One region of the Pseudomonas sp. FP2309 genome, then DNA from elsewhere that is predicted to be linked to it. Evidence: predicted binding sites of a transcription regulator. Region 1 holds the regulator's gene; each other region holds the start of a gene.
What was found. Region 1 encodes FliA, which starts transcription of late flagellar genes. Its sites were predicted from a motif close to CTAAAGTTTNNNNNNNNNNNGCCGNTAA; they were not measured.
Positions count from the first base shown of each region.

Region 1 (3,080 bases):
TGTTGAGCCTGGCGATCAGCCATGAACTGCCGGTTGCCTACCTGACCGATGGCCCGCGGATTCCGGATGACCTGCATCTGCCGCGCCGTCATCAGTTGGTCAGCCGCGCAGTGAGCGTGCAAATGCAAGAAGAGCCTAGCGAGGAAGCGATGGCCGATATGTTCGCCGACCTCTACCACAACCCCGCCAAACGGGTCGGTTGAAGTCAGGATGAACACCGTGAAATGTACCTACATTGATGGTCTGCAAGCGATTCAAGCGGCCAAGCCATGTAGCCTGCGTCTAAGCAAGACAAGGTAAAGAAATAAAATGGGCAGCATGCATCCCGTACAGGTGATCGCGGTGACCGGCGGCAAAGGTGGCGTCGGGAAAACTAACGTGTCAGTGAATTTGTCCCTGGCCCTGGCAGAGCTTGGCCGTCGCGTCATGCTGCTGGATGCTGACCTGGGGCTGGCGAACGTCGACGTTCTGCTGGGGCTGACGCCCAAACACACCCTTGCCGATGTGATCGAGGGGCGCTGTGAACTGCGCGATGTGCTGCTGCAGGGCCCTGGCGGTATCCGCATCGTGCCGGCCGCGTCCGGCACCCAGAGCATGGTGCACCTGAGCCCGGCGCAGCATGCCGGTCTGATTCAGGCCTTCAGTGATATCGGCGACAACCTCGACGTGCTGGTGATCGACACCGCCGCCGGGATCGGCGAGTCCGTGGTCAGCTTCGTGCGCGCGGCGCAGGAAGTGCTACTGGTGGTCTGCGATGAGCCCACCTCGATCACCGACGCCTACGCCCTGATCAAACTGCTTAACCGTGACTACGGCATGAACCGCTTCCGCGTGCTGGCCAACATGGCCCAGAGCCCGCAGGAAGGGCGCAACCTGTTCGCCAAGTTGACCAAGGTCACGGACCGCTTTCTCGATGTCGCCCTACAATACGTTGGTGCAGTGCCCTACGACGAGTGTGTGCGCAAGGCTGTGCAAAAGCAGCGTGCAGTCTACGAAGCGTTCCCTCGTTCCAAGTGCGCATTGGCGTTCAAGGCTATTGCTCAGAAGGTCGATACCTGGCCGTTGCCCGCCAACCCACGGGGGCATCTGGAGTTTTTCGTCGAGCGATTGGTACATCAGACGAGCGCAGGACCCGTGCTATGACAGCGAACGGCTATAACGCCTACAAGAAGTCTGCCCGTGACAGTCAGGGTGAGTTGATCGAGCGTTATGCGCCACTGGTCAAACGCATCGCTTATCACCTGCTGGCTCGCCTGCCCGCCAGCGTCCAGGTCGAAGACCTGATCCAGGCCGGCATGATCGGTCTGCTCGAAGTGTCGACCAAATACGACGCGAGCAAGGGTGCGAGTTTCGAGACGTATGCGGGTATCCGTATCCGTGGCGCCATGCTCGATGAAGTGCGCAAGGGTGACTGGGCGCCCCGTTCGGTGCACCGCAATACACGTATGGTCAGTGACGCAATTCGCGCAATTGAAGCAAAAACCGGTCGCGACGCTAAAGATCACGAAGTTGCGGCCGAACTCCAATTGAGTCTCGACGATTATTACGGGATTTTGAACGATACCTTGGGCAGCCGCCTGTTCAGTTTCGACGACCTGTTGCAGGACGGCGAACACGAAGGGTTGCACGAGGACGGCGCGAGTACTCACATGGAGCCGGCGCGCGACCTGGAGGATGAACGCTTCCAGGGGGCGTTGGCTGACGCGATTGCCAATTTGCCTGAGCGTGAGCGACTGGTATTGGCGCTGTACTACGACGAAGAGCTGAACCTCAAGGAAATCGGTGAGGTCCTGGGGGTCAGCGAATCGCGGGTCAGCCAGTTACACAGCCAGTGCGCCGCCCGCTTGCGGGGGCGTTTGGGAGAGTGGCGAGCGCGCTGACAGGCAGTGTGGGGACACTGCAAAGCGATACCGCGACGGTGATTGACCGTCGCGGGTTCGGCTCGTGGTGCCCCCGGCAGTCCTTTTTGTGTAATGCCTGTTGATTGAAATGGCGCGTCCAGGTGCTGGGCGCGTTTAAGACTGCTTGGAGGTCGAATTGGACAAGAACATGAAAATCCTCATCGTTGATGACTTCTCAACGATGCGGCGGATCATAAAAAACCTGTTGCGTGACCTTGGGTTCACAAACACGGTCGAGGCGGATGACGGCCTTACGGCGATTCCGATCCTCAACAGCGGGAGCATCGACTTTCTGGTAACCGACTGGAACATGCCGGGCATGACTGGCATCGACCTGCTGCGCCACGTGCGCGCCGACGAGAAACTTCGCAGCCTGCCTGTGTTGATGGTCACCGCCGAAGCCAAGCGTGAGCAGATCATCGAAGCCGCCCAAGCCGGGGTTAACGGTTACGTGGTCAAGCCATTCACTGCATTGGCCTTGAAAGAGAAGATCGAAAAAATCTTCGAACGCATCCACGGCTAATGCCATCGCGGGGGAGCTATGGAGCATAAAGAAACGACACTGGGAGACTTTGAGTCAACCCTGAAAAAGCATGCTCACCAGTTGGTCGACAGCCTTGAAAAAGGCCATTTCGGCGACGCGGTGCAGTTGATCCATGAGCTCAACCAGACCCGTGACCGCGGCCTGTACCAGGAAGTGGGCAAGCTCACACGCGAGCTGCACAGTGCAATTGTCAATTTTCAGATTGACCCGCACATGCCCCAGGCCGAAGAAATCTCGCAGATTACTGATGCCACCGAACGCCTGTCCTATGTGGTCAGGCTGACTGAGGCGGCGGCCAACCGCACCATGGACCTGGTGGAAAACGCCACGCCCCTGGTCAACGGCATGGCCACTGAAGCCCAGGCCCTGAGCAACGACTGGGGCCGCTTCATGCGCCGGGAAGTGGGAGCTGAAGAGTTTCGTGAGCTGGCACGTCGGGTTGAAGGGTTTTTGTCGCGCAGCGAGCAGGACAACCGCACGGTGTCCAGCAATCTCAACGATATTTTGCTGGCCCAGGATTACCAGGACCTCACCGGTCAGGTGATCAAGCGTGTGACTCAACTGGTCACCGAAGTGGAGAGCAACCTGCTCAAACTGGTGCTTATGGCAGGCCAGGTTGACCGTTTTGCCGGCAT
Region 1 is NZ_CP117439.1:3,938,248-3,941,327, reverse strand. It holds gene flhF (flagellar biosynthesis protein FlhF) at 1-203, shown strand, start outside; gene fleN (flagellar synthesis regulator FleN) at 310-1,143, shown strand; gene fliA (RNA polymerase sigma factor FliA) at 1,140-1,880, shown strand; gene PSH59_RS18015 (chemotaxis response regulator CheY) at 2,050-2,424, shown strand; gene PSH59_RS18010 (protein phosphatase CheZ) at 2,443-3,080, shown strand, end outside.

Region 2 (3,080 bases), 1.2 Mb from region 1:
CTTTTGCTTGTCGCTCCAGTACAGCAGAAACGCGATCACGCTGACCACGCCATAAGCCAGCAGCGGCATCACGGTTTCGCCGCGATGCCACACCAATACCGAGCCCAACAACGGCGCCGTGCACAGCAGCGCAAAGATTGCGGCCTTCAGGCGCGGATGCTGGATGTTCATGCCTTGGCTGCCGCCCAATCGATCCAACCGAACTGCCAGGTGGCCAGAATCAGCAGGCCAAACCCGATGCGGTACCAGGCAAACGCCGCGTAGCTATGGCTGGCGATGAACTTGAGCAGGCCCTTGACCGCGATCATCGCGAAGATGAACGAGGTGATAAAACCCACCGCGAACACCGGCAAGTCCGCCGGTTGGAACAGGTCACGGTACTTATAGCCCGAGTACACCGCCGCGCCGACCATGGTAGGCATGGCCAGGAAGAACGAGAACTCCGTGGCGGTCTTGCGCGAGAGGCCGAACAGCAGGCCGCCAATGATGGTCGAGCCGGAGCGCGAGGTGCCCGGGATCATCGCCAGACACTGGGCAAAGCCCACCTTGAGCGCGTCTTTCCAGGTGATGTCGTCGACGGTCTGAGCATGCACTTCATGCTCACGGCGCTCGGCCCACAGCATGATGATGCCGCCCACCACCAGGGCCGTGGCCACAGTGATCGGGTTAAACAGGTAATGATGGATCAGGTCGGCGAAGATCACCCCCAGCACCACGGCCGGCAGGAACGCGATCAACAGGTTAACGGTGAAACGCTGGGCATTGCGCTGCGTGGGCAAGCCCGTCACGACGTCGAGGATCTTGCGCCGGAACTCCCAGACCACTGCCAAAATGGCGCCAAGCTGGATAATGATGTTGAACGCCATCGCACGCTCGCCGCCGAAGTCGAGCAAATCGGCGACGATGATCTGGTGGCCGGTGCTGGAGATCGGCAGGAACTCGGTCAGCCCCTCCACTACGCCAAGAATCAATGCCTGAATGGCAGTCCAAAAATCCATGCTTCCCCCAAAGGTCATGCGCCATGGCATGCCTTGTTAGTCTTTTTTAATGGTTCACTGACGACGAGCGCACTGAAGGCCGGCGTTGATAACGGTCAACGCCGGCCTGCAAAAATGCTGTGAAAATCAAGCAGTACTAAGGTTTTACGATTACGGGCCGAAAGCCTATCAGACAAGGCGTAAAAGTCGATGCAACGCCCACAATTATAAAAGCCCGGAGTGACAGGACGAATGAACAGTTTGCGCAACATGTCGATCAGCCGACGCCTGTGGCTGATCCTGATCGTCGCCGTGCTGATGCTGATGGCCCTGGGTTTGCTGATGCTCAAGCAGATCCACGACGACCTTTACCAGGCCAAGCGCCAACAGACCCAGCACGTGGTCCAGACCGCCAGCGGCATCCTGACGTTTTATCACTCACTCGAAACCACCGGTGTGATGACCCGCGAAGCGGCACAGAAACAAGCCCTGAGTGCTGTGCGCGGTTTGCGCTATGACCATGACGACTATTTCTGGATCAACGACCTCACCCCCGTGATGGTCATGCACCCGGCCAACCCCAAACTGGATGGCCAGAACCTGTCGGCCATTCGCGACCCTGACGGCTTTGCCATATTCAACGAGTTCGTCAGCCTGGCGAAGGCCAAGGGCGCCGGTATCGTCAACTACCGCTGGCCCAAGCCGGGTGCCGACGCACCGGTCGCCAAGACCTCATACATCCAATTGTTTGAACCCTGGGGCTGGATTATCGGCTCCGGCGTTTACGTGGACGACGTGCAGGCCGAATTCAACGCTCAGGTGTGGAAAGCGTCGTTTATCGTGCTGGGCATCGCGTTGGTGATGGGCTTGCTGGTGTCGTTGATCGCCCGCAGCATCGTGCGTCCGCTGCAGGCAGCGGTGAATGCCATGGGCAATATCGCCAGCGGCGAAAGCGACCTGACACGCAGCCTCGACACCCACGGCCGTGACGAAGTGACGCAACTGTCCCAGCACTTCAACAGCTTCACCGCCAAGCTGCGCCAAGTGGTCAGCCAGTTGCAATCCTGCGCCAACGCCCTGGGCCAGTCGTCCGCGGAGCTGGGCACCAACGCCAGCCAGGCCCATGACCGCAGCCAGCAGCAGTCACAGCAGATGGAACTGGTGGCCACCGCCATCAATGAAGTGACCTACGGCGTGCAGGACGTGGCCAAAAACGCCGAACACGCCGCCAGCGAGATGCGCGAAGCCCAAGCCCAGGCCCAGCAAGGCCAGGTGAATATCGACGGCAGCCTGCAACGGATCGACCAGCTCTCCACCACCATCAGCCAGGCCGTGGAAGTGATTCGCACCCTGTCCAGTGAAAGCACGCAGATTGGCGGTGTACTGGAAGTCATCCGCTCCATCGCCGACCAGACCAACCTGCTGGCCCTGAACGCTGCCATCGAAGCGGCGCGCGCCGGCGAGCAAGGTCGCGGGTTCGCCGTGGTGGCCGATGAGGTCCGTCTGCTGGCCCAGCGTACGCAAAAATCCACCGCCGAAATCCAGGTGATGATTGAGCGCCTGCAAAGCCACTCGGAAGCTGCGGTCAAGGTGATCAGTGACAGCCATAGCGCGTCGCAACTGACCATTGAGCAAGCGGGCCTGGCCGGTGAAAGCCTGAACGCCATCGGCCAGGCGCTGCGCAACCTCAACGGCCTGAACGCCTCGATCGCCAGCGCCACGCTGCAACAGGCCCACGTGGTGGAAGACATCAACCAGAACGTCACCCAAGCGGCGGGGTTGTCCCACAGCACGGCGGTCGCCGCGGAACAGTCGAGCCTGGCCAGTGCCCAGTTGCGCGGTTTGAGTGAGCAGTTGGATGGGTTGTTGCGCCAGTTCAAGGTGTGATGCTGCGGGAGCGGGCTGTGAAGCGGTGCCGGGAAGTAGCACGGTAAGGCATTTTTGTGGAACTGCTGCGCAGTCCGGCGCGGGGCAAGTTCGCTCTCCACGGCACGTTCGCCCATGGCGGCGAGCCCGGTCTCGACAAAGTCGGCGCCTGCACGAGGCCGTCTTTGGTTACAATCAGCGCCCTCTCCCACTCCCCAAAGGATCCGCCATGTCCGG
Region 2 is NZ_CP117439.1:2,700,593-2,703,672, reverse strand. It holds gene PSH59_RS12300 (DUF1294 domain-containing protein) at 1-171, opposite strand, end outside; gene PSH59_RS12295 (undecaprenyl-diphosphate phosphatase) at 168-998, opposite strand; gene PSH59_RS12290 (methyl-accepting chemotaxis protein) at 1,230-2,864, shown strand; gene pnuC (nicotinamide riboside transporter PnuC) at 3,073-3,080, shown strand, end outside.
Region 2: a site for FliA is predicted at 1,135-1,162, ahead of PSH59_RS12290 (methyl-accepting chemotaxis protein). Genes of this name have one in related genera too.

Region 3 (3,080 bases), 1.9 Mb from region 1:
ATGCCCTGGATTTCCTGGGTGCTGGTCTGGGTGCGACTGGCCAGGGCGCGCACTTCGTCGGCGACCACCGCAAAACCACGGCCGGCCTCGCCTGCCCGCGCAGCTTCGATGGCAGCGTTGAGGGCCAGCAGGTTGGTCTGTTCGGCAATCGAACGGATCACGCTGAGCACACTGACAATCGATGACACATCCTGCTGCAAGCTGTCGAGGGACACGCCGCTGCTGCGAATGTCGTTCACCAGCGCATGGATCTGCGCGATGCTGCCGTCCACCACGCGCTTGGCGGCCTGGCCTTCGGCGTCGGTCTGTTGCGCCGCCACCGATGCACCCTGGGCGCTGCGTGCCACTTCTTGCGCGGCGGAAGACATCTGGTTGATCGCGGTGGCCACCTGATCGGTCTCATGGCGCTGACGCTCCATGGCCTGCTCCGAGCGCTGGGCCTGGTCGGACACCTGGCCCACCAGCCCGGTCAATTGCGCGGTCATTTCGGTGATCTGGCGCACCAGACCATGGATCTTGTCGACAAAGCGGTTGAACGCCCCCGCCAGGTCGCCCAACTCATCCTGACTGGTGATGGCCAGGCGGCGGGTCAAATCGCCTTCGCCGGCGGCAATGTCATCGAGGTTGGCTTTCATCAAATGCAGCGGCCGCAGGATGGTATTGGCCAGCAGCATGCCGGCAGCCGCGATCACCAGCAGCACCACCACGGCCAAGCCCAGGATGCTCAACAACACGCCTTCCATGCGTTTTTCGACCTTGGCCTCGACCACTGCTACCTGGGCTTCGATGCCATCAAGGTTGACCGACGTCCCGATCACCATGTCCCATTTGGGCAGGTATTCGGTGTAGCCCATCTTGGGCACCAGTTCGGTCTGACCGGGTTGGGTCGAGCTGTATTGCAGGTAGTGCGTGCCGTCCTTGCCGACCTTGACCAGATCGCGGTTGACGTAAACGCCGTTGGGATCGCGGTTGTCCTTGAAGCTTTTGCCCACGCCATCGGGGCTGTTGCCTTTGAACAGGCGGATAGTCTCGGAGTCGTAGCCGAAGAAGTAGCCGTCCTTGCCGTAACTGGTGTTGGACAACAGTTTGACCACCTGGGCCCGGGCGGCCGTATCGCCGGGCGCAGCCGCGTCGTAGAGCGGCTTGATGGTGGTCATGGCCACTTCCACATAACTCTGCAGCGTGGCCTTGGCATCGTTAAGCAGGCGCTGGCGGGTTTCATCCACCTCATTGCGCGCCTGCCCCTGGAGAATCCACACGGTGGTCAGGCTGATCACCAGAGCAAACAGCAACACCGGTACAACGGCGAGGGACAGGACTTTGGCCTTCAGACTCAGACGCATGGCTTTTCTCTCTTATTGGGCGACTTGAGAGGTATATCGGCCGCGGGCGCAGGTTCTGTAGACGGCAATGTGTTTGTGGGTGGGCTTGTTGGGGGAATCTGATATGGCCCGCTCACCACAACAAGCCCCATTCACCACCGCAGCTCCCTCACAGATAGCCACGAGGGCGGACAACAAGGATCAAAGCGTCATCGCGGCCAGCCAGCCAAAGGCCAGCAATGGCAGGTTGTAGTGCAGAAAGGTCGGCACCACGGTGTCCCAGATGTGGTGGTGCTGGCCGTCGCTGTTCAGGCCGGAGGTCGGGCCCAGGGTGGAGTCCGACGCAGGCGAGCCGGCATCGCCCAACGCGCCCGCCGTGCCGACGATGCACACGATGGCCATCGGGCTGAATCCCAACTGCACGCACAGCGGCACAAAAATCGCGGCGAGGATCGGCACCGTGGAAAACGACGAGCCAATGCCCATGGTCACCAGCAAGCCCACCAGCAGCATCAGCAAAGCGCCGACGCCACGGCTGTGCCCGATATAGGCCGCCGAGGCTTGCACCAGCGAACGCACGTCGCCGGTAGCCTTGAGCACCTCGGCAAAGCCTGAGGCGGCGATCATGATGAAGCCGATCATGGCCATCATTTTCATGCCTTCGGTGAACAGGTCATCGGTGTCGCGCCAGCGCACGATGCCCGACACCGAGAAGATCAGAAAGCCGGCCAGGGCGCCGATGATCATCGAGTCCAGCCACAGTTGAATGATGAACGCCGCAGCAATCGCCAGGCCGGCCACCAGCAGGGTCAGTGGGTTGTACTGCACCGCCACTTGCTCGACCCGCTCGATTTTCTTCAGGTCGTACACGCGCTTTTTGCGGTAGCTGAAAAACACCGCCACCAGCAGGCCGACCACCATGCCCAGGGCCGGCAGGCTCATGGCGTGGGTCACGTTGACCTGGCTGATGTCCACGCCGCCGTTGGCCACATTGGCCAGCAGGATCTGGTTGAGGAAGATATTGCCGAAGCCCACCGGCAGGAACATGTAGGGGGTGATCAGACCGAAGGTCATCACACAGGCAATCAGACGGCGATCCAGTTGCAGCTTGGTCAGCACATAAAGAAGCGGCGGTACCAGCAGCGGAATAAACGCAATGTGGATCGGCAGGATGTTCTGCGAAGCAATCGCCACCCCCCCCAGCAGGCCGATCAACAGCCATTTGACGTGGCTGCCGCCGCTGGCTTCCTGGCGGTCGACCAGCAACAGCGCCTTGTCGGCCAACGCGTGGGCCAGGCCGGACTTGGCAATCGCCACCGCGAACGCTCCAAGCAGCGCGTAGGACAACGCCACGGTCGCCCCGCCGCCCAGGCCGCCGTTGAACGCCTTGAGCGTGGCCTCGATGCCCAGGCCACCGGTCAAGCCACCCACCAGGGCGCCGACGATGATGGCGATGACCACATGCACACGGGACAGGCTGAGCACCAGCATGGTGCCGACCGCGGCGATGACTGCGTTAATCATGGTTACCTCAAGCAGAAACATAAAAAACAGGCATGCCCACGCCTGGGTGGCCGTTGGCTGGAAACCCGCGTGCAGGCTTTAAAGGAGGTCTTATTAGAGGGCGCGCACTTTGCAGCAGGCGGGGCCACATGTCAAAAAACGACGCCGATTTCAGGTTTAAATTGAACGTTTGAATAAAGAAGCGTCTGTGGCGGCCGATACGCCTTTCTCTGTGTGTTCAGGTAAGGATGTACC
Region 3 is NZ_CP117439.1:2,080,981-2,084,060, reverse strand. It holds gene PSH59_RS09695 (methyl-accepting chemotaxis protein) at 1-1,343, opposite strand, end outside; gene PSH59_RS09690 (Na+/H+ antiporter family protein) at 1,524-2,843, opposite strand.
Region 3: a site for FliA is predicted at 1,377-1,404, ahead of PSH59_RS09695 (methyl-accepting chemotaxis protein). Genes of this name have one in related genera too.

Region 4 (3,080 bases), 1.0 Mb from region 1:
TGGCTTCCTGGGCGACGCCAAGTGACTCGGTCGCCAGATCTCGGCTGGTATTCATCGCTTTTACGGCCAGGTCAGAATCGTTCTGAATGGCGGCAATCATCTGCTCGATTTCCTGGGTCGACACCTGGGTGCGATGGGCCAACGCTCTGACTTCATCGGCGACGACCGCAAACCCACGACCTTGCTCTCCAGCCCGCGCGGCCTCGATGGCGGCGTTCAGGGCCAACAGATTGGTCTGCTCTGCAATCGCCCGAATCACCTCGACAACTTTATTGATGCTCTGGGCACGATCCGACAGCCCTTGAATCTGTTCGCTGGTGTTTTCCACGTTGCCGTTGAGCTTTTGAATGGACATCAATGTCTGAGCCACTCGCGCCAAACCGACCTCGGTGTAGCCCTGGGTACGCTTTGACTCTTCGGAAGCTGACTCCGCGTTGCGAGCGACCTCGTCAACTGCCGCGCTCATTTCCGTGACTGCTGTTGCCGCTTGGTTGACCTCGTCATTTTGCACGACAAGACCCCGGCTCGACTCCTCAGTAACCGCCGTCATCTCTTCGGACGCTGATGCCAGCTGGGTGGAGGAGTCCGATATCTGCATGATGGTGGCGCGCAGGTTTGCCTGCATCTTCGCCAGCGCGCTCAACAGCCTGCCAGCTTCATCAGTTCCGCTGACCACTACCTCCTTGGAGAGGTCACTGGCCGCGATACGCTCAGCGACGGACAACGCATCGTTAATTGGAGACGTAATACTTTTCGTCAGCAGTAATGCCAATCCCACCGTCAGAATGACCACGCCCGTGATAAGGCCGACAACCAGCCACAGGCCATGGTTATAAAGATCCGTCGCGGTTTGTCCTGCTTGGGCTGCACCTTCATCGTTAAAGGTGGTCAAGGCCTTGATCTGCTGCTCCAGCGTGTTCGTGACCGGGCGGATGCTGGTAGTCACCAGACTGGCTGCGGTGGCTAAGTCGCCCTGTCTCATCAACGGATCGAGAAGGTCCAGCTGTTTGGAATAGGCGTCGGCACTGTTTTTTACCGCCGTGTAAAACGAGCGTTCTTTATCACTCGCGATCAGAGGCTCATAGTTCGCCACTGCATCCTTGAATGCCTTGCGATGGCCCGCGAAGCTATCAATGTTCTTCTGAATGGACTGAGGGTCAGCAAGGCCTCGCTGGATTTCGAGCCTCAGGCGAAGGGTGGTGGTATTCATCAACGCTGTTTGGCGGATGCTGGCCATCCAATTGAGTTCAACGTCTTTTTCAGCATCCCTGAGCTTGCCCATTTGCAGGACTGCAAATACGCCCAGAACAACAACAAGCGCGATGATAGAAGCGAAAAACAGGGCAGCTCGTGGAGCTAAATTGAGGTTTCTAAGGCGCATACGAGATTCCGGTTTCCCACTGATGGTTGGCATGTTCAAAAAGTTATCGACCTGAAGTCGCAAACGTTGAGCACGCCGTTGAAAAGCCGGTGGTACGCCCGTGGGTGCCGTCCCTGGCAGAGGCCTATCGGCGTCGTGGAGGCATAGCAGATGGTGAGCTTCGGTCGCATCCGGCCTGAATGAGATAAGCGCGTTCACTCAGAACGCGCTGCAGCATGCGCGCCCCTCCTCTTCATTACGCGCCTCACCCACTCCCATTGCCGCGGCATGTTTTGCTAAGCGATCTGATGCGCGAACTTAGCAACGGCGTCGACCACCCGCCTGGCGCCGTCTTGAATTTCCACAATCACGTCGCCTGCCTGGGTAGCTAATTCGAGGCCCTGCTCAGCCTGGGCCTTGCTATTGGCCATCTCACTGACCGTCTCATCGACCAGTTTCTGGTTCTGCAACACCACCGATGCAATCTCTTCAGTCGCGCCGCTGGTGCGTCCAGCCAATTTGCGCACTTCATCAGCGACGACCGCGAAGCCTCGGCCTTGCTCACCCGCGCGCGCCGCTTCTATGGCCGCGTTCAAGGCCAACAGGTTGGTTTGTTGGGCGATGCTGCTGATCGTCTGGATGATCGAGCTGATCAACAGTGACTGTTTTCCGAGCGCTTCGACACCGTTGGAGGCAGCCTGCATATCCACTGCGACTTTGCGCATGGTGTGCATCGTGTCCTTCACCACGACGGCGCCGCGCTGGGCCGCCACATCGGTCTGTTGCGAAATTTCAAACGCCGTCAGGGCTGCCTGGCTGACGGCCTGTTCATGAGAGACCTGGTCAGTCACGACCGTCGCAAATTTGACCACTTTGCAGAGCGTTCCTTCAGTGTCATAAACCGGGTTGTACGTCGCTTCCAGCCATACGGTCTGGCCACGACTGTCGACGCGTTCAAAGCGGCCGGCGACAAACTCACCCTTATTCAAGGTTGACCAAAAGTCCGTGTATCGCTGGGATGAAACTTCATCCGGCTTACAGAAAATACGGTGGTGACTGCCTTTAGCCTGGCCCAGGCTGTAGCCCATCGCTTTCAAGAATTGCTCATTGGCCATGAGTACATGCCCGGAAAGATCGAACTCGATCACCGCCGTCGAGCGAAGTAATGCATCAATGAAGGACGCGTTTTCCGAGGCTTTTTCAACGCGTGAAGTGATGTTCGTCGCATGGCAGGTGATGTGACTTAACCGGCCGGCGCTGTCGACTATGGGTTGCCAATGGGCATCAAGCCACACGAGTGAACCGTCGGCATGCAGGTATCGGTATTCGTCAGAAATTGACTTGCCTGCCGCCACCGCGGCGCGAAAGTTGTGAAAGCACGGCAGCTTGGATACGTACTGCGGCACGATATCAGCCATGGCGCGCCCCAGGAGCTGATTCTGGGTGTAGCCCAACGCCTGGGCAAAGTTCTGATTGCAGGCGGTAATTGCAAACGCCGAGTCGATACTCAATGTCAGCATTTCGCGGTCCAGGCCATCGCGCAGTTGGCGCAGCTCCGACAGCTCGGCCGCCTGAGCGTTAAGTTGGTGCTTGATCTTGGTGTTGAACATGGAAAACCGCCTGTTGAATCATAGTAAGTCTGAAGCCGTAAACCTTTGTGAGCCCGCCCCGAACGATCCTAAGCAGCGCTGAAGAACGCCACTTTAGCGGTAAGGCGGTC
Region 4 is NZ_CP117439.1:2,905,720-2,908,799, reverse strand. It holds gene PSH59_RS13240 (methyl-accepting chemotaxis protein) at 1-1,324, opposite strand, end outside; partial or broken gene PSH59_RS26340 (methyl-accepting chemotaxis protein) at 1,657-2,091, opposite strand; partial or broken gene PSH59_RS26335 (PAS domain-containing protein) at 2,242-2,880, opposite strand; gene PSH59_RS13230 (methyl-accepting chemotaxis protein) at 3,039-3,080, opposite strand, start outside.
Region 4: a site for FliA is predicted at 1,425-1,452, ahead of PSH59_RS13240 (methyl-accepting chemotaxis protein). Genes of this name have one in related genera too.